Regions from separate parts of the Luteibacter mycovicinus genome, predicted to be linked through region 2. Evidence: predicted binding sites of a transcription regulator. Region 2 holds the regulator's gene; the other holds the start of a gene.
What was found. Region 2 encodes HrcA, which represses chaperone genes, less so after heat shock. Its sites were predicted from a motif close to TTNGCACTCNNNNNNNNNGAGTGCNAA; they were not measured.

Region 1 (8,647 bases), 1.2 Mb from region 2:
GTTCTTTTTTTTACGCGGCTGGCGGCGTTTCTTTCTGTTCCGCCATGCGTTTTTCCAGGTAGTGGATGTTCTGTCCGCCCTGCTGGAAGCCGATGTCGGCCATGATCCGCTGCTGCAGCGGGATGTTGCACTTCACACCCTCGATCACTGTCTCGTTCAGCGCCATGCGCATACGTGCGATGGCGGTGGCACGGTCCGGACCGTGCACGATGATCTTGCCGATCATCGAGTCGTAGTTCGGCGGGATGCGGTAGCCGTCGTACAGGTGAGTGTCCACGCGCACGCCGGGGCCACCCGGGGCCTCGAAACGCTTCACCGTGCCGGGGCTCGGCATGAAGGTGTCGGGATCTTCCGCGTTCACACGGCACTCGATGGCGTGGCCGGTGAGCACGATGTCTTCCTGACGGATCGAGAGCTTCTCACCGCCGGCGATCAGCAACTGTTCGCGGACCAGGTCGATGCCGGTCACCAGTTCGGTCACCGGATGCTCCACCTGGATACGGGTGTTCATCTCGATGAAGTAGAAGCGGCCGTTCTCGAACAGGAACTCGAACGTACCCGCGCCGCGGTAACCGATGCGAAGGCAGGCGTCGACGCAGACCTTGCCGATCTCGGCGCGCATCTCCGGCGTGATGCCCGGTGCCGGCGCCTCTTCCACGACCTTCTGGTGACGGCGCTGCATGGAGCAGTCGCGTTCGCCGAGGTGGATGGCGTTGCCCTGGCCATCGGCGAGTACCTGGATTTCCACGTGGCGCGGATTTTCCAGGAACTTCTCCATGTAGACCTGATCGTTGCTGAAAGCCGCCTTGGCTTCCTGCTTGGTCATCACGATGGAGCTGGCAAGGTGCGGTTCGGTGCGCACGACGCGCATGCCGCGACCGCCGCCGCCGCCTGCCGCCTTGATGATGACGGGATAGCCGATCTCACGGGCGATGCGGATGTTCTCTTCGACATCGTCGCCCAGCGGGCCGCCCGAACCGGGCACGCACGGCACGCCGGCGGCTTTCATGGCACGGATCGCCTCGACCTTGTCACCCATCAGGCGGATGACGTCGGCCGTGGGGCCGATGAAGACGAAGCCGGACTCCTCGACCTGCTCGGCGAAATTCGCGTTCTCCGAGAGGAAGCCGTAACCCGGGTGGATCGCGGCGGCGTCGGTGATCTCGGCCGCGGCGATGATGCGCGGGATGTTGAGGTAGCTGTCGACCGAGGGACCCGGGCCGATGCACACCGATTCGTCGGCCAGGCCGACGTGCTTCAGATTGCGGTCCACGGTGGAGTGCACCGCGACCGTCTTGATGCCGAGCGCGTGGCATGCGCGCAGCACGCGCAGCGCGATTTCGCCGCGGTTAGCGATGACGACCTTCTCGAGCATGGGTCTGGCCTCAGGCGATGACGAACATCGGTTCGTCGAATTCGACCGGCTGACCGTTCTCGATCAGCACGGCGACGACGGTACCGGCCACATCGGCCTCGATCTGGTTGAACATCTTCATGGCTTCGATGATGCCGAGCGTCTCACCGGCCTTGACCTGCTGGCCGACGACGGCGAACGCCGGTGCGCCCGGGGTCGAAGCGGAGTAGAACGTGCCGACCATCGGCGCCTTCACCACGTGACCGGCCGGAAGGCCGGACTCGGCGGGTGCCGCCGCGGGTGCCGAGGCAGCCGCGGCCGGTGCCGCTGCCGCGGGAGCGGCGGCCGCCGGAGCCGGCGCCGCATACATCGGCTGGGCGACGGCGGTGCCCTTCGGCACGCGGGACAGACGGACGACTTCTTCGCCTTCCTTGATTTCCAGCTCGGCGAGGTTGGATTCCTCGAGCAGGTCGATGAGCTTCTTGATCTTGCGCAGGTCCATGGGGCAACCCTTAGTCGGTGGTGGAGGTGCGGGCGCCGTCTGGCGCGCCGCGAAGGGGAATTCAGGCGGCGGGTACGGCCAGCCGGAGAAGTGCGGCTTCGAGCGCCAGGCGGTAGCTGTCGCCGCCGAAACCGCAGATCACGCCCGCGGCGATATCGGACACATAGGAGTGGTGCCGGAACGCTTCACGCGCGTGCGGATTGGACAGGTGGATCTCGATGAACGGGATCGCCACGCCGGCCAGCGCGTCGCGCAGGGCGATCGAGGTATGCGTGAAGGCGGCGGGGTTGATCAGGATCCAGGCCACGCCTTCGTCGCGGGCCTGATGCACCCGGGCGATCAGCTCATGCTCGGCATTGGACTGGAACCAGCTCAGGTCGTGCCCGGCCGCCTGTGCGCGGCCCTGTAGCGAGCTGTTGATGTCGGCGAGCGTCTCGCGCCCGTAGACCGACGGCTCGCGAACGCCGAGGAGATTGAGGTTGGGTCCATGAAGGACAAGGATCCTGGCCACGCTTCACCTGTGCCGTAGGTCCGGAAATCCGGAACGCCGCGCAGTGTGCGCCTGTCCCCCGGACTTGTCCAGTTCGGTGAAGATCGACGCAGTTCGCTGGAGATCGCGACTTTCCACACGCTCCCGTATGGTCTTGGCTAGGGCTCGGGGAACAATGTCCGCCATCCGTCGTGCCCGAGCTTGTCCAGCGTGGCCATGTTGGCCTCGAAAATACTGGCCGCCTCCGGAAACGCGGCGACCGCCCGGTCGATGCTGGCTTCGCGCAGCAGGTGCAGGGTTGGGAACGGCGACCGGTTGGTGTAATTGGTGATGTCGTCCGGTGCGGTACCTTCGAACTGAAAGTCCGGATGAAAGCTGGCTACCTGGATCTCGCCGTCCAGCGAGAGCTCGGCCACCGTTTCGTCGGCGATCTCCAGGAATTCGTTGAAGTCCATGAAGTCGCCGAGGACGCGCGGGTGAATCAGCAGCGTGGTGTCGATCGTCTCCGGATCGCTGTCCCGCAGGCGTTTGAGTTCCCGCACCAGATCGTCATGCAGTTGCAGGGGCTGCTCCGCCTCGCTGACGACGAAGCGGATCTGGCCCTTCCTGTGCACGGCCTTGGCGAACGGGCACAGATTGAGGCCGATGACGGCACGTTCGAGCCAGCGACGGGTCGCATCGATCGCCTGGTCGTCTGAAAGCGGGGCATCCATGGTGGAGTTCTCCGGGAGATCTAAGGCGCGAGCCATTCGTCGATCTCGGCCGCGCTGAAGCCGCCGAGTTTGCGCCGCAGGATACGCCCGTCGTCGCCGATGAGGATGCTGTAGGGCAGAACCCGCCGCGTATTGCCGAAGGAGAGCGAGCTGCCGGGGGCGTCGCTGTCGACCAGCAGCACGGGGTAGTTCACCGGGCGCTCGGCGAGATAGCGTGCCGCATCGGCGGCGGTGTCCTCGGCCACGCCCAGGATGGCGACCTTGCGACCATGGTCGCGGTCCGAGGCGGCGCTCAGGAGTGGCATCTCACGCCGGCAAGGGGCGCACCACGAAGCCCAGAAGTTGATCAGCACGCGTCTGCCTCGCCATTCGGACAGGCGATGAGGCGTGCCGTCGATAGCGACGTAGGTGACGTCGGGCGCCACATCGCCCACCTCGGCCACCGTCATCCCGTCCGGGGGCGACGGATTGGCGCGGCGGTGCTCGACATACAGGCCGACCGTTGCCCCGGCGATCGCCAGGGCCACGATCCAGAAGGTCGGGCCGCGTGTCACGAGCCTGACGCGGTATCGAGCGCCTTCGCCACGCCGTCGTAAGTCAGGACGGTGGACAGCTTCCTGCCGTCGCCGCCACCCTTCGGATAGACGACGTACAACGGCACGCCTACCGAGTGGAACTGCTCCAGATACGCGGCGATGGGCGCATTGACGTCGGTCCAGTCACCCTTCATGTAGACGGTGCCCGTGCGCTTGAGCAGGTCCCTGAACGCGTCGGTGTCCAGCACGGCCTTTTCGTTGGCCTTGCAGGTGATGCACCAGTCGGCGGTCATGTCGACCAGTACCGGCGTGCCCGCGGCACGAAGTTCCGCGAGCTTGTCGGCCGAGTAAGGCACCGAGCCGTCGCTGGCCGTGGCGGTGGTCGTCGCTGCGGGAAGGCCATGCACCGTCCACAGCGCGGCCATGGCGCCGACAGCCAGCACGGCGGTGAAGACCCATGAGAGCGCGCTACGACGGCTGCGGCCGTACCACCACAACGCCATCGCCAGCAGTACGCCGCCTGCCAGCACCAGCGCCGTCGCGTCGGCACCACGCTGCTTGGTCAGTACCCACAACAGCCACACCGCGGTGAGGTACATCGGGAAGGCCAGTGCCTGCTTCAGCGTTTCCATCCAGCGGCCGGGGCGCGGCAGCAGGCGGGCGACGGCCGGCACGAAGCCGATGAGCAGGAAGGGCAGGGCGAGGCCCAGGCCGAGTGCCAGGAAGATCAGGAAGGCGATCGCCACGGGTGCCGCGAAGGCGAAGGCGATCGCCGAACCCATGAACGGCGCGGTGCACGGGCTGGCGACCACCACGGCCAGCACGCCCGTGAAGAAATCGCCCGAGGCGCCGGAGCGCGAGGCGAGGCCGCTGCCGATGTTGCCCAGCGAACCGCCGATCTCGAACACGCCCGACATCGACAGGCCCACGGCGAGCATGACGTAGACCAGCAGGCCGATGGCGACCGGCTGCTGGAACTGGGCGCCCCACTGGATCCCGTGGCCGGCGGCGCGGATGCCGACGATGATCACGCCGAGCGCGGCGAAGGCGACGAGCACGCCGGCGGTGTACCAGAGCGCGTGCTTGCGCGCGGCAGCGGGGCTTTCGCCACTCTCCAGCACCGTGATCGCCTTCAGCGACAGCACGGGCAGGACGCAGGGCATGAGGTTGAGCACCAGGCCGCCCAGCAGGGCGAGTCCGATCGCGGCGATGAAGCCGACCGGCGCATCGGAGGCGGCGGGCGTCAGGCCGGCTGGCGGCGGGGTGGGCGCCACCTCGGCCGGGGCGCTGGCCGGAGGCGCCTCGGTGGCGCCGCCGATCGTGGCCGCGTGGGTGGCGAGATCGACGCTGACCCGGCGGGTCATTACCGGGTAGCAGATGCCGTTCTCGAGGCAGCCCTGATAGGCCACGTCGACATCGACCTTGCCGCTCTTGCCCGCGCCGGTAAGCGGCACCGGCACTTCGACCTGGTCGAAATAGACGATGGTGTCGCCGAAGTGCTCATCGTGATGGGCGGTGCCACTCGGCCAGTCGGGCTCGCCCGCGCTGACGCCGGCAGGCGAGACCACCTTGATTTCGGTCTTGTCGCGGTAGAGGTAATAGTCCTTCGGCATCGTCCAGCGCAGCAGCAGGCTGTCGCCGCCCTTGACCAGCGCCTCGAAACGGAAGGCCTGATCGGCGGGCAGTGCCTGGGCTTCGGTACCCGGCAGCGAAGCCTGTGCGCCCAGCAGCGAAGCGCCGCCGGCAGCGGCTGGCGGCGCGCTGGCGGGTGCCGCGGCCGGGATGGTCGACGGGCCACCGATCGTGAGCGTCAGGTGCTCGGTGTTCGGCGGGTAGCAGATCTTCGGCTCGACCTCGTGGCAGCCCTGGTACTGGACGTCGAGCGCGAGCGTCTTCGTCGCGGCGTCGGCGAGCGTATAGGGCACGGTCGCCTCGATCTCGCCGTGGTAGATCTCCACGTCGCCGAGGTATTCGTCGTGCTTTTTGAGACCGTCCGGGAGGGTCGGCTGGCCCAGCGTGGCGCCGGCGTCCGCCGCCTTGATCCTGATCCGGCCGCGGTAGAGGTAATAGTCGGGCGCGATGGTCCAGTGCAGCCTGACCGAACCGGGCTGGCTCGCGTCGGAGGTGAGATGGAAGGCCTGGGTGACCGGCAGCAGGTCGTCTTCGGGATCCTGCGCGAAGGCCGGGGAAACGGCGAGCAACAGGCCGAGGGAGGCGACGAGGTTCCGCGCGAGGCGGGATAGCGGCGACATGGGGCTCTCCAGTAAGGCGTTGGTCATTATGACCGGGCAAACTCCAGCTGGCTTGCATCGGCGCCGGATGCTTTTTTGCACCGCGGCCCTTGAACGGTCCGCCGCCGCCGCCATCTGTCGACCATCCAGATAGTTCTTCCGATCCCGGGGCTGTTCTGGCTAAAATTCTGGCACTCACCCTGGGCAAGTGCTAACAGGGTGGCCTAAATTCCTTTCCCGTCAAACACATGTTTGGAGAAGTCATGAGCAAACTGCGCCCGCTGCACGATCGCGTCATCGTCAAGCGTCTCGAAGAAGAGCGCGTCTCGGCCGGTGGCATCGTCATCCCCGACAGCGCCACCGAGAAGCCCACCCGCGGCAAGGTCATCGCCGCCGGTACCGGCCTGCTGCTCGCCAGCGGCCAGCTCCGCCCCATGGGCGTGAAGGAAGGCGACGTGGTCCTGTTCGGCAAGTACGCCGGTCAGGAAATCAAGGTCGACGGCGAAGAGCTGGTCTTCCTGAAGGAAGACGACATCGTGGCGGTTCTGGAAGGCTGAGCCCCGGCTCGCCCCGTTCTCCCGACTCCCTCTACCTAACTATTCAAGGATTCAACGATCATGGCATCTAAAGAAGTCCGCTTCGGCGAAGACGTCCGCGCCCGCATGCTGAAGGGTGTCAACACCCTCGCCAACGCGGTGAAGGTCACCCTGGGCCCGAAGGGCCGCAACGTCGTGCTCGAGAAGAGCTTCGGCGTCCCGACCGTCACCAAGGACGGCGTCTCGGTCGCCAAGGAAATCGAGCTCGCCGACAAGTACGAGAACATCGGCGCGCAGATCGTGAAGGAAGCCGCCTCGAAGACCTCCGACGTGGCCGGTGACGGCACCACGACCGCGACCGTCCTCGCCCAGGCGTTCATCCAGGAAGGCCTCAAGGCCGTTGCCGCCGGCATCAACCCGATGGACCTCAAGCGCGGTATCGACCAGGCCGTCTCGGCCGCCGTCGGCGAGCTGAAGAAGCTGTCCAACCCGACCGCCGACGACAAGGCGATCGCCCAGGTCGGTACGATCTCGGCCAACTCCGATGCCAACATCGGCGACATCATCGCCACGGCGATGGGCAAGGTCGGCAAGGAAGGCGTGATCACGGTCGAAGAAGGTTCGGGCCTCGAGAACGAACTCGACGTCGTCGAAGGCATGCAGTTCGATCGCGGCTACCTGTCGCCGTACTTCATCAACAACCAGCAGTCGCAGCAGGTTGAGCTGGACGACCCGTTCATCCTCATCCACGACAAGAAGATCTCGAACGTCCGTGAGCTGCTCCCGGTGCTCGAGGCTGTCGCCAAGGCCGCCAAGCCGCTGCTGATCGTCGCCGAGGAAGTCGAGGGCGAAGCCCTGGCCACGCTCGTCGTCAACACGATCCGTGGCATCGTCAAGGTCGCCGCCGTCAAGGCGCCGGGCTTCGGCGATCGTCGCAAGGCCATCCTGGAAGACATCGCCCAGCTGACGGGCGGCACGGTCATCTCCGAGGAAGTGGGTCTGGCTCTGGACAAGGCCACCATCAACGATCTGGGTCGCGCCAAGCGCGTCGTGATCACGAAGGAAAACACCACGATCATCGACGGTGCCGGCGATGCCGAAGGCATCCAGTCGCGCATCAAGCAGATCAAGGCGCAGATCGAAGAGACCTCGTCGGACTACGACCGTGAGAAGCTGCAGGAGCGCGTCGCCAAGCTTGCCGGCGGTGTTGCCGTCATCAAGGTCGGCGCCGCGACGGAAGTCGAGATGAAGGAAAAGAAGGCCCGCGTCGAAGACGCCCTGCACGCCACGCGCGCAGCCGTCGAAGAAGGCGTGGTCCCGGGCGGCGGCGTCGCCCTGATCCGTGCACTCAAGGCGCTCGAAGGCCTCAAGGGCAAGAACACGGACCAGGATCTCGGCATCGCGATCACCCGTCGCACGCTCGAGGCTCCGCTGCGCGCCATCGTCACCAACGCCGGTGAAGAAGCGTCGGTCATCGTCAACCAGGTCAAGGCCGGTGAAGGTAACTTCGGTTACAACGCCGCCACCGGTGAGTTCGGTGACATGATCGCCTTCGGCATCCTGGACCCGACCAAGGTCACGCGTTCGGCCCTGCAGTTCGCGGCCTCGGTCGCCGGCTCGATCATCACGACCGAAGCGGCCGTGACCGAAGTGCCGAAGAAGGACGACGGCGCCGGCCACGGTGCCCCGGGTGGCATGGGCGGCATGGGTGGCATGGACTTCTAAGTCCTCGCCTTCCGGCTCGCTGTACGAAAGAGGCCCCGCTTGCGGGGCCTCTTTTTTTGCTTCGATGTGACTCAGCGCCGTTCGCGGTTCAGTACGCGATGGTCGCCGATGTCGGCGTCGTGCTCAGTCCGTAATTGCACTGCGGGTCGATGCCCGACGTATCGCTACCCTGCCACGGCGGTGACGCCACGCGCTGGTTGTTGCGGTCGTAGACCTCGATGTCATGGAAGGTGATCGGTCCTCCGGGATACTGCCCGCACGTCGCGACGCTGTACACCTCGAGCACACCACCGAAGACCCAGGTCAGATCCGCATACGGATTGGTCGTCAGCGAGCTGGTCTGGCCCGTGGTCGTGTTGCGCGAATCGATCTTCCACGTCGAACAGGCTTCGCCCGCGGCGCATGTGGAGTACGTATCGCCCACGACGTTGTCACCCGCGCTTGCCGGTATCGGATCGCTGTGGAACGTCGTGCCGTCGACACAGCAGTTCCAGCTCGCCAGCGTCCACGCCTTGTCGCCGTAACCGTTCCAGCCAAGCACGGGCTGAAGGATGGACTGC
Region 2 (8,647 bases):
GAGCACCGGTGCCAGTGACAGCACGCGGGCGAACTGCGGCTGCGGAGAATACTCGGCCAGGGTGATCAGGATGGCCAGCGAGGGCAGCATGACGAGCAGGCCGTCGAGCAGGAGCTCGGCCATGGACGATTGCGTGGGGCGCTCGCGGAAGACGAGGATCATCACCGGCACGACCAGCAGTACGCCGAGGTAGTTACCGAGCAGGTCGCTGCCGAAGGTGGTGCCTAGCATCTCGACCGGCGCGGCCGGGTGCAGCGAGGCCATCATGGCGGCGTTGCCGGCGGTGGCGACCGTGGCCGTCACCATCGCCGAGAGCAGCAGGCGGGCGACGTCTTCCGGGGTGCCCAGGCTGGCGTGCAGGTGGGCGCGACGAAGCAGCCACAGGCACGCGGCGACCATGAGGGGCTCCGGCGCGTCGCCGAGCAGAAAGCCGGCGCCGCCGATGGGCAGGCCGCTGCGCCATTCGCAGATCATGCTGCCGGCGAGTTCCGCTCCGAGGATCCAGAACCAGTTGCGGGTGCGGGTGAGTAGCAGCGCACCGAATCGCAGGCCAAACGGCAGCACCCAGTAGGGCTGCTCGGTAGGCCAGAGCATGATCCAGATCGCCGCGTAGGCGAGCGCTAGCAGGGGACCGGCGAATCGGGAAGGCGCGTGTAGTCGCATGCCCGAATGTTACACGGCGGATGTGCCGGCCCGACGCTCGGCGTCGCCCATACGCACGCGTCGGGATTGCCTGTTACATTCTGTGCATGCCAAGAATCGCTCTTGTAGATGACCATGCCATCGTCCGTGAGGGTTTCAAGCGACTCATCGAGCTTGAACCCGATCTGGACGTCGTTGCCGAAGCCCGCAATGCCGACGAGGCTGTCGATGCGGTCACCCAGCATCGCCCCGACCTGGTGGCGGTGGATCTGTCGCTTCCCGACGGTAGCGGCCTCCCGCTGATCGAGCATCTCGCGAGCATTTCGCCCGGGATGAAGATCGTCGTCCTGAGCATGCACGACGGCGAACCTTACGTTTCCGAGGCGCTGCGTCGCGGTGCGCGCGGCTATGTGACCAAGGGTGTCGCGCCCGAGGAACTTGTCGCCGCGGTGCGTTCGGTGCTTAGCGGTGAGCAATATCTCAGTTCGGATCTGCGGCAGCGGCGCTCGGGACGGCCTTCGGCGGATCTGGATCCGTTTAGCCGCCTGACGGCACGAGAGCGGGAGGTATTCCTCTTACTCGCGGCCGGGCGCGCGCCGAAACAGGTCGCGGCGGAACTGGGGATCGGGCAGAAGACGATTTACATCCACCGGGCGGCGGTGATGAACAAGCTCAATGCCGGGTCGGAGCTGGACCTTTATCGGATGGCTCAGGAGCGGGGGCTCATCAGGACCTGACGGTCACCCCTGAGCCCGATCCAGCATTTTCTTCGCGTGCGCCCGCGTCTCCTTCGTAATCTCGACCCCACCCAGCATGCGCGACAGCTCGTCACGACGGCCGGATGCATCCAGCGGATGGATACGCGTACGGGTCGAATCGCCGTCGCTCTCCTTGGCCACGCGCAGGTGTGAGTGACCTTGCGCCGCCACCTGCGGCAGGTGGGTGACGCAGAGTACCTGCACCTTCTCGCCCAGCGCACGCAGCTTCTGGCCGACCACCTCGGCGACGGCACCGCCGATGCCGGTGTCCACTTCGTCGAAGATCATGCAGCCGATGTTGTCGTTGCCCAGCGTCGCGACTTCGATCGCCAGACTGATGCGGGCGAGTTCGCCACCCGAGGCCACCTTGCGCAACGGGCGTGGTGGCTGGCCGGGGTTGGCGCTGACCAGCAGTTCGCAGCGCTCGCGGCCCTGCGGATCCGGGTCGTCGCCCTCGGCCGGTTCGAGCGACACTTCGAGACGGCCGCCGCCCATGCCGAGCTCGCCCATCAACGCGGCCACCGTGCCGCCGAGTCGACCGGCGGCGTCGGCGCGGGCTTTCGACAGCGACGACGCGGCGTCATCCCATGCCTTGCGCAGACGATCGCGCTCGCGACCCAGGCGGTCGAGCGCATCGCCGGCGCCTTCCAGTTCGGCAAGGCGCTCGCGGACTTCCTCGGCCTTGGCCGTCAGTTCCTCGATGGGCAGGCGGTAGCGGCGGGCGAGGTCATGAAGGTGGGTGAGGTGGGTATCCACCTCGGCGAGCCGTTCGGGATCCAGTTCGACATCCTGCGCGTAGCGGCTGAGGCCGTCGACGGCTTCGCCGACCTGAATCTGGGCGCTGTCGAGCAGCTCGAGGGTCGGGACGAGCGAGGCGTCCAGCTCGGCCAGGCGCGACACCTCGGCATGGGCGCGCAAAAGGGCGCGGCCGACAGCGAATTCGCTTTCGCCGTCGAGGATTTCAACGACGCCATTGGCGCCCTCGGCCAGCCGGCCGGCGTTGGCCAGCCGGCGATGCTGGGCTTCGAGGTCTTCGAGCGCGGCGGGCGCGAGGGCCCAGCGGTCGAGTTCTTCCAGTTCGTGGGCGAGCAGCTCGATCTGGCGCTCGCGGTCATCGCCGCCGGACAGCGTACGGATGCGCGCCACGGCGTCGCGCCAGGCTTTGGCCGTGTCGCGGACGCTCGTCTGCAAGACCTCGTTACCCGCGTAGGCGTCCAGCAAAGCCATCTGATGCTGGCGCGAAAGCAGGGCCTGGTGCTCGTGCTGGCCGTGGATCTCGACGATCAGCGAGGCCAGCGCCGACATCTGGGCGAGGCTGGCCGGGCGGCCGTTGATCCAGCCGCGCGAGCTGCCTTCCGTGCGGATCACCCGACGCAGCTGGCAGGTCTCGCCATCGTCCAGTTCTTCCTGGCGGAGCCACTGGGTGGCTTCGGGCAGGCCGGTGAGGTCGAATTCGGCGGCCAGCTCGGCGCGGTCGCTGCCGGCCCGGACCATGCCGCTGTCCGCGCGGGCGCCCGCCAGCAGCATCAGGGCATCCACCAGTAGGGACTTGCCCGCGCCGGTCTCGCCGCTGACCACGGTGAGGCCCGGACCGAAGGCGATCTCGGCTTCTTCGACGACGGCGAACTGGCGGACGTAGAGCGACGTGAGCATGAGAACCAGGCGGCGGATGGAATCGCGCCGATTGTAGCGGGAGGCGAGTCGCATAAGCCGAGACTTGCAAGCGAGGCGGCGAGACCTTATTGATAGCGCGAGCTTCCAACCCCTTTCCCACACCAGCCAGGCGCATGAATCCGTTCTCCGGTCACGACATCGATGCACGAGCGCGCCGGCTGCTGCGGACCCTCATATCGCAATACCTTTCCGACGGTGAGCCGGTGGGCTCACGCACGCTGGCGCGTTCGTCCGGCCTGGAAGTGAGTCCGGCGACCATCCGCAACATCATGGCGGACCTGGAAGAAGCGGGCCTCGTGGCATCGCCCCACACCTCGGCGGGGCGTATTCCGACGCCGCGCGGCCTTCGTCTGTTCGTCGATAGCCTGCTCGAACTGAAGCCGTTGCCGCGCGACGACATGGCCCGCCTGCAGGGCGGGCTGCCTCCGCATCAGACGACCACGCGCGACCTGCTGGGCAATGTCTCGAACCTGCTTTCGGCGATGACCCGCTTCGCCGGCGTGGTCACGGTGCCGCGCCAGGGCGATTTTCCGCTGCGCCACATCGACTTCGTCAATCTGCCCGACGCCCGGGTCCTCGTGATCCTGGTGTTCTCGGACAACCAGGTGCAGAACCGGGTGGTTCAGCTGGCCAGGCCGCTGGATGCCACGGAGCTGGAGCAGGCGGCCAACTATCTCAACGCTCAGTTCGCCGGCTTCCGTCTAGCGGACATCCGGGCGCACCTCGCCACCGAACTGCGCGAGGCCGGGGGCGAGCTCAATCGCCAGCTGGCCAGCGTGGTGGAGCTGGCCACCGCGTCGTTCACCCCCGTCGAGGATGCGGACGACGTGCTGGTGAGCGGTCAGACCAATCTCATGGGGTACTCGGAGCTGGCCGATATCGAGCGGCTGCGCGACCTCTTCGACGCCTTCCAGCAGAAGCGCGATCTGCTTCAGCTGATGGAAATGTGCGTCCAGGCGCCCGGCGTGCGCCTGTTCATCGGCGAGGAATCCGGTTTTTCCGCCCTCGACGGGTGCAGTATCGTCACCGCCACCTACGGCACCAGCGGCCGGATGCTGGGCGCGATCGGAGTTATTGGACCGACGCGTATGGCATATGAGCGGGTGATTCCCGTGGTACAAGCCACGGCCGGACTGCTCAGTGACGCCTTGAATCGCGCCGCGGCGACCTCATAAACCGGCACGGGAGGCGGGTTTAGTATTTCCCGCGAATGTTCGGCCCTCCTCGAGGGAGGGCCGTGAAGCTGACATTTGGAGTAACCATGCAGAACAACGATCCCCATGCGCCGGATCAGGCGCAGGACGGCGGTGTCGACGAGAACGGCGCACAGTCCGAGCTCGACGCGCTGAACGCCCAGCTTGCCGCGATGGAAGTCGAGCTGGCCCAGGCCCGCGAGACGGTCCTGCGCGAGAAGGCGGAGATCGAGAACCAGCGCCGCCGCATGCAGCGTGACCTCGACCAGGCCCGCCGTTTCGCCAACGAGAAGCTGCTGGGCGACCTGCTGCCGGTGTACGACGGCATCGCGCTGGGCCTGGCCAATCAGACGGCCGACGCGAAGACGCTGCGCGAGGGGCTGGAAATGTCGCTGAAGCAGCTGGAGAAGGTGACCCAGGCCAACGGCCTGTCGGTCGTCGACCCGCTGCACCAGCCGTTCAACCCGGAGCATCACCAGGCGATCAGCTCGGTCGAATCGAACGAGCACGCGCCGAACACCGTGGTGGCCGTGGTGCAGAAGGGGTTCGTGCTGAACGACCGCCTGTTGCGTCCGGCTCTCGTGGCGGTGGTTCGCGACAACTGAACCAAACCCCGTCCGGCGTCGGTTTCGCGCCGCGGGGAGTCTCACCAGATATTGAATCGATGGGGCACACCCCCATTTTCCAAACCAGTCGCGGCCGCGGGGGCCGCTTAGAAATACGGAGCAACTTCAATGGCCAAGATCATCGGCATCGACCTCGGTACGACCAACTCCTGCGTCGCAGTGATGGAAGGTTCGACCGCGCGCGTTATCGAAAACGCTGAGGGCGATCGCACCACGCCGTCCATCGTCGCTTTCACCAAGGACAACGAAGTCCTGGTGGGTGCGCCGGCCAAGCGTCAGAGCGTCACCAACCCCAAGAACACCTTCTACGCGGTGAAGCGCCTCATCGGCCGCAAGTTCACCGACGCCGAAGTCCAGAAGGACCTCAAGCTGGTTCCATACGGCATCGTCGCGCACGATAACGGCGACGCATGGGTGCAGACCGCCGATGGCAAGAAGATGGCCCCGCAGGAAGTGTCCGCGAAGGTCCTCATGAAGATGAAGAAGACCGCCGAGGATTTCCTTGGCGAGGCCGTGACCGAGGCCGTCATCACCGTGCCGGCCTACTTCAACGACAGCCAGCGCCAGGCGACCAAGGACGCCGGCAAGATCGCGGGCCTCGAGGTCAAGCGCATCATCAACGAGCCCACCGCTGCAGCGCTGGCTTACGGTCTGGACAAGACCTCGACGGCCGACCGCAAGATCGCCGTGTACGATCTCGGCGGCGGCACGTTCGACGTGTCCATCATCGAAATCGCCAACGTCGACGGCGAGAAGCAGTTCGAAGTGCTCTCGACCAACGGCAACACCTTCCTCGGCGGCGAAGATTTCGACAACCGCGTCATCGATTACCTCGTGGAAGAGTTCAAGAAGGAGCAGGGCATCGACCTGCGCAAGGATCAGCTCGCCCTGCAGCGTCTGAAGGACGCCGCCGAGCGCGCCAAGATCGAGCTCTCGTCCGCGCACCAGACCGACGTCAACCTGCCGTACGTCACGGCCGATGCGACGGGTCCGAAGCATCTGAACATCAAGCTGACCCGCGCCAAGCTGGAGTCGCTGGTGGAAGACCTGGTCAAGGGCACCATCGATCCGTGCCGCACGGCGCTGAACGATGCCGGCCTGAAGATCTCCGACATCAACGAGGTGATCCTCGTCGGTGGTCAGACCCGCATGCCCAAGGTCCAGGAAGCCGTCAAGGACTTCTTCGGCAAGGAAGCGCGCAAGGACGTCAACCCGGATGAAGCCGTCGCCGTCGGCGCCGCGATTCAGGGCGGCGTGCTGGGCGGTACGGTCAAGGACGTGCTGCTGCTCGACGTGACCCCGCTGTCGCTCGGTATCGAGACCATGGGCGGCGTGATGACCAAGCTCATCGAGAAGAACACCACGGTGCCGACCAAGGCCTCGCAGACCTTCTCGACCGCCGACGACAACCAGACCGCCGTGACCGTGCACGTGCTGCAGGGCGAGCGCGAGCGTGCCAATGCGAACAAGTCGCTGGGCAAGTTCGACCTCTCCGGCATCCGTTCGGCACCGCGCGGTCAGCCGCAGATCGAAGTGACCTTCGACATCGACGCCAACGGCATCCTGCACGTGTCCGCGAAGGACAAGGACACGGGCAAGGAACAGAAGATCGAGATCAAGGCCGGCTCGGGCCTGTCGGATGACGAAGTCGCACGCATGGTCGCCGATGCGGAAGCCAATCGCGAAGAAGACCGTAAGTTCCACGACTTGGTGCAGACGCGTAACAAGGGTGACCAGCTCGTCCATGCCACGCGCAGCCAGCTCAAGGAGCACGGCGGCAAGATCCCGGCCGAGCAGCTCGCCAGCATCGACGGCGCGGTGTCGGAACTCGAGAAGGCGCTGACCGGCGAAGACAAGGACGCCATCGAGGCGAAGATCACCAACCTGGAGCAGGTCGCTCAGGCGCTGTCCGCCGCGGCTCAGTCCAGTGGCGGCACGCAGGACACCGCGCAGCAGTCCGCACCGGGCGGCGGCTCGGCTCAGCCGGACGACGTGGTGGACGCCGAGTTCACCGAAGTCAAGGACGAGAAGAAGTAATTTCGTCCTGTAGAGCAACGGCACACCGCGGGCCCGGCGCCCGCGGTGTGACAACGGTTAACCGGTATGATCGCGTCGAAGGGAAACCTCTCGGCGCGTTCGTCCGTCCAGGGAAAGCAAGCGTGTAATGAGCAGCAAGCGCGACTACTACGAAATTCTCGGTGTTGAGCGCACCGTGACCGAGGGCGACCTCAAGACGACCTTCCGTCGCGTGGCGATGAAGTACCACCCCGACCGCAATCCGGACGATCCGACTGCGATCGAGAAATTCAAGGAAGCCAAGGAGGCCTACGACGTGCTGTCCGATGCGCAGAAGCGCGCGGCGTACGATCAGCATGGCCATGCCGCCTTCGAAGGCGGTGGCTTTGGTCGTGGCGGCGGCGCCGGTTTTGGCGACGTCGGCGATATCTTTGGCGATATCTTTGGGGACATCTTCGGCGGTGGCGGCGGACGCCAGCGTGCGCGTCGCGGTGCCGACCTGCGCTACATGATGGATCTGGATCTCGAAGAAGCCGTGTTCGGCGTCGAGAAGAAGATCGAGATTCCGACCCAGGTCAACTGCCATCACTGCAACGGGAGCGGTTCGGAAGACGGCAAGGTCTCCAAATGCAGCACCTGCGCCGGCCATGGCCGCGTGCGCATGCAGAACGGCATCTTTTCGATTCAGCAGGCTTGCCCGACCTGTCACGGCTCCGGCCAGAAGATCGACAAGCCCTGCAAGAAATGCCACGGCGAAGGCCGTCTGGAAGAAGAACGCACGCTGTCGGTGCAGATTCCGGCCGGTGTCGACAACGGCGACCGCATCCGTCTGACCGGGCAGGGCGAAGCCGGTCCGGCCGGTTCGCCGTCGGGTGATCTCTACGTGGAAGTCCGTGTGCGCGAGCACGCGATCTTCCAGCGCGATGGCAGCGATCTGTACTGCGAAGTGCCGATTCGGTTCGCTCAGGCCGCGCTCGGTACCGAACTGATGGTCCCGACGCTCGAGGGCGAAGTGGCCGTCAACGTGCCGCCCGAGACGCAGACGGGACATCAGTTCCGCATGCGCGGTCGGGGGGTGAAGTCCGTTCGCGGCGGCCGTACGGGTGACCTGGTGTGCACCGTCGTGGTCGAGACGCCGGTTCGCCTGACCAAGGAGCAGCGCGAGTTGCTTACCCAGCTCGAAGCGACGTTCGTCGGCGAAGAGGCGGCGAAGCATACGCCGCGCTCGACGACGTTCATCGATGGGGTGAAAGACTTCTGGTCCAGGGTCACTTCATGACCCGTCCCGTCCGTCTCGCCGTCAGCGGCGCCTCCGGCCGGATGGGCCATGCGCTGCTCGGTCTTGTCCGCGACGACGAACGCTTCGAACTCGTTCGCGCCATCGTCTCGTCGAACTCCGTGCGTCTGGGCAAGGCAGCCTATGGCGACGTGTCGGCGCTTCGCTTCAGCGACTGGACCGACGCTTCCGACATCGACGTCGTCATCGACTTCAGCGGTCCGGAGGGTCTCGCCTCCGCGCTGGACTACTGTGAGACGAGTGGTGCGTCACTGGTGACCGGCAGTACCGGCCTCGGTCCTGAGCAGACCGAGCGCCTCGCGAAAGCATCGGAACGCATCGCTGTGCTGCATGCCGCCAATTTCAGTCTCGGTGTCGCCGTTCTGACGCGGCTGCTTCGTGAAGCCGCCGCGGCACTGCCTGGCTGGGACCTCGATATCGTCGAGGCCCATCACAACCGGA

Region 1: the regulator HrcA is predicted to act here: its motif matches at 6,015-6,041, upstream of FA85_RS07540 (co-chaperone GroES).

The regions. Positions count from the first base shown of each region.
Region 1 is NZ_JQNL01000001.1:1,669,743-1,678,389, reverse strand. Features, by position in the region: gene accC (acetyl-CoA carboxylase biotin carboxylase subunit) at 11-1,375, opposite strand; gene accB (acetyl-CoA carboxylase biotin carboxyl carrier protein) at 1,386-1,856, opposite strand; gene aroQ (type II 3-dehydroquinate dehydratase) at 1,918-2,367, opposite strand; gene FA85_RS07555 (DUF1415 domain-containing protein) at 2,505-3,059, opposite strand; gene FA85_RS07550 (TlpA family protein disulfide reductase) at 3,080-3,613, opposite strand; gene FA85_RS07545 (protein-disulfide reductase DsbD family protein) at 3,610-5,847, opposite strand; gene FA85_RS07540 (co-chaperone GroES) at 6,090-6,383, shown strand; gene groL (chaperonin GroEL) at 6,444-8,087, shown strand; gene FA85_RS22370 (hypothetical protein) at 8,176-8,647, opposite strand, start outside.
Region 2 is NZ_JQNL01000001.1:460,635-469,281, reverse strand. Features, by position in the region: gene FA85_RS02070 (MASE1 domain-containing sensor histidine kinase) at 1-594, opposite strand, end outside; gene FA85_RS02065 (response regulator transcription factor) at 750-1,379, shown strand; gene recN (DNA repair protein RecN) at 1,383-3,053, opposite strand; gene hrcA (heat-inducible transcriptional repressor HrcA) at 3,188-4,249, shown strand; gene grpE (nucleotide exchange factor GrpE) at 4,336-4,872, shown strand; gene dnaK (molecular chaperone DnaK) at 5,002-6,930, shown strand; gene dnaJ (molecular chaperone DnaJ) at 7,058-8,188, shown strand; gene dapB (4-hydroxy-tetrahydrodipicolinate reductase) at 8,185-8,647, shown strand, end outside.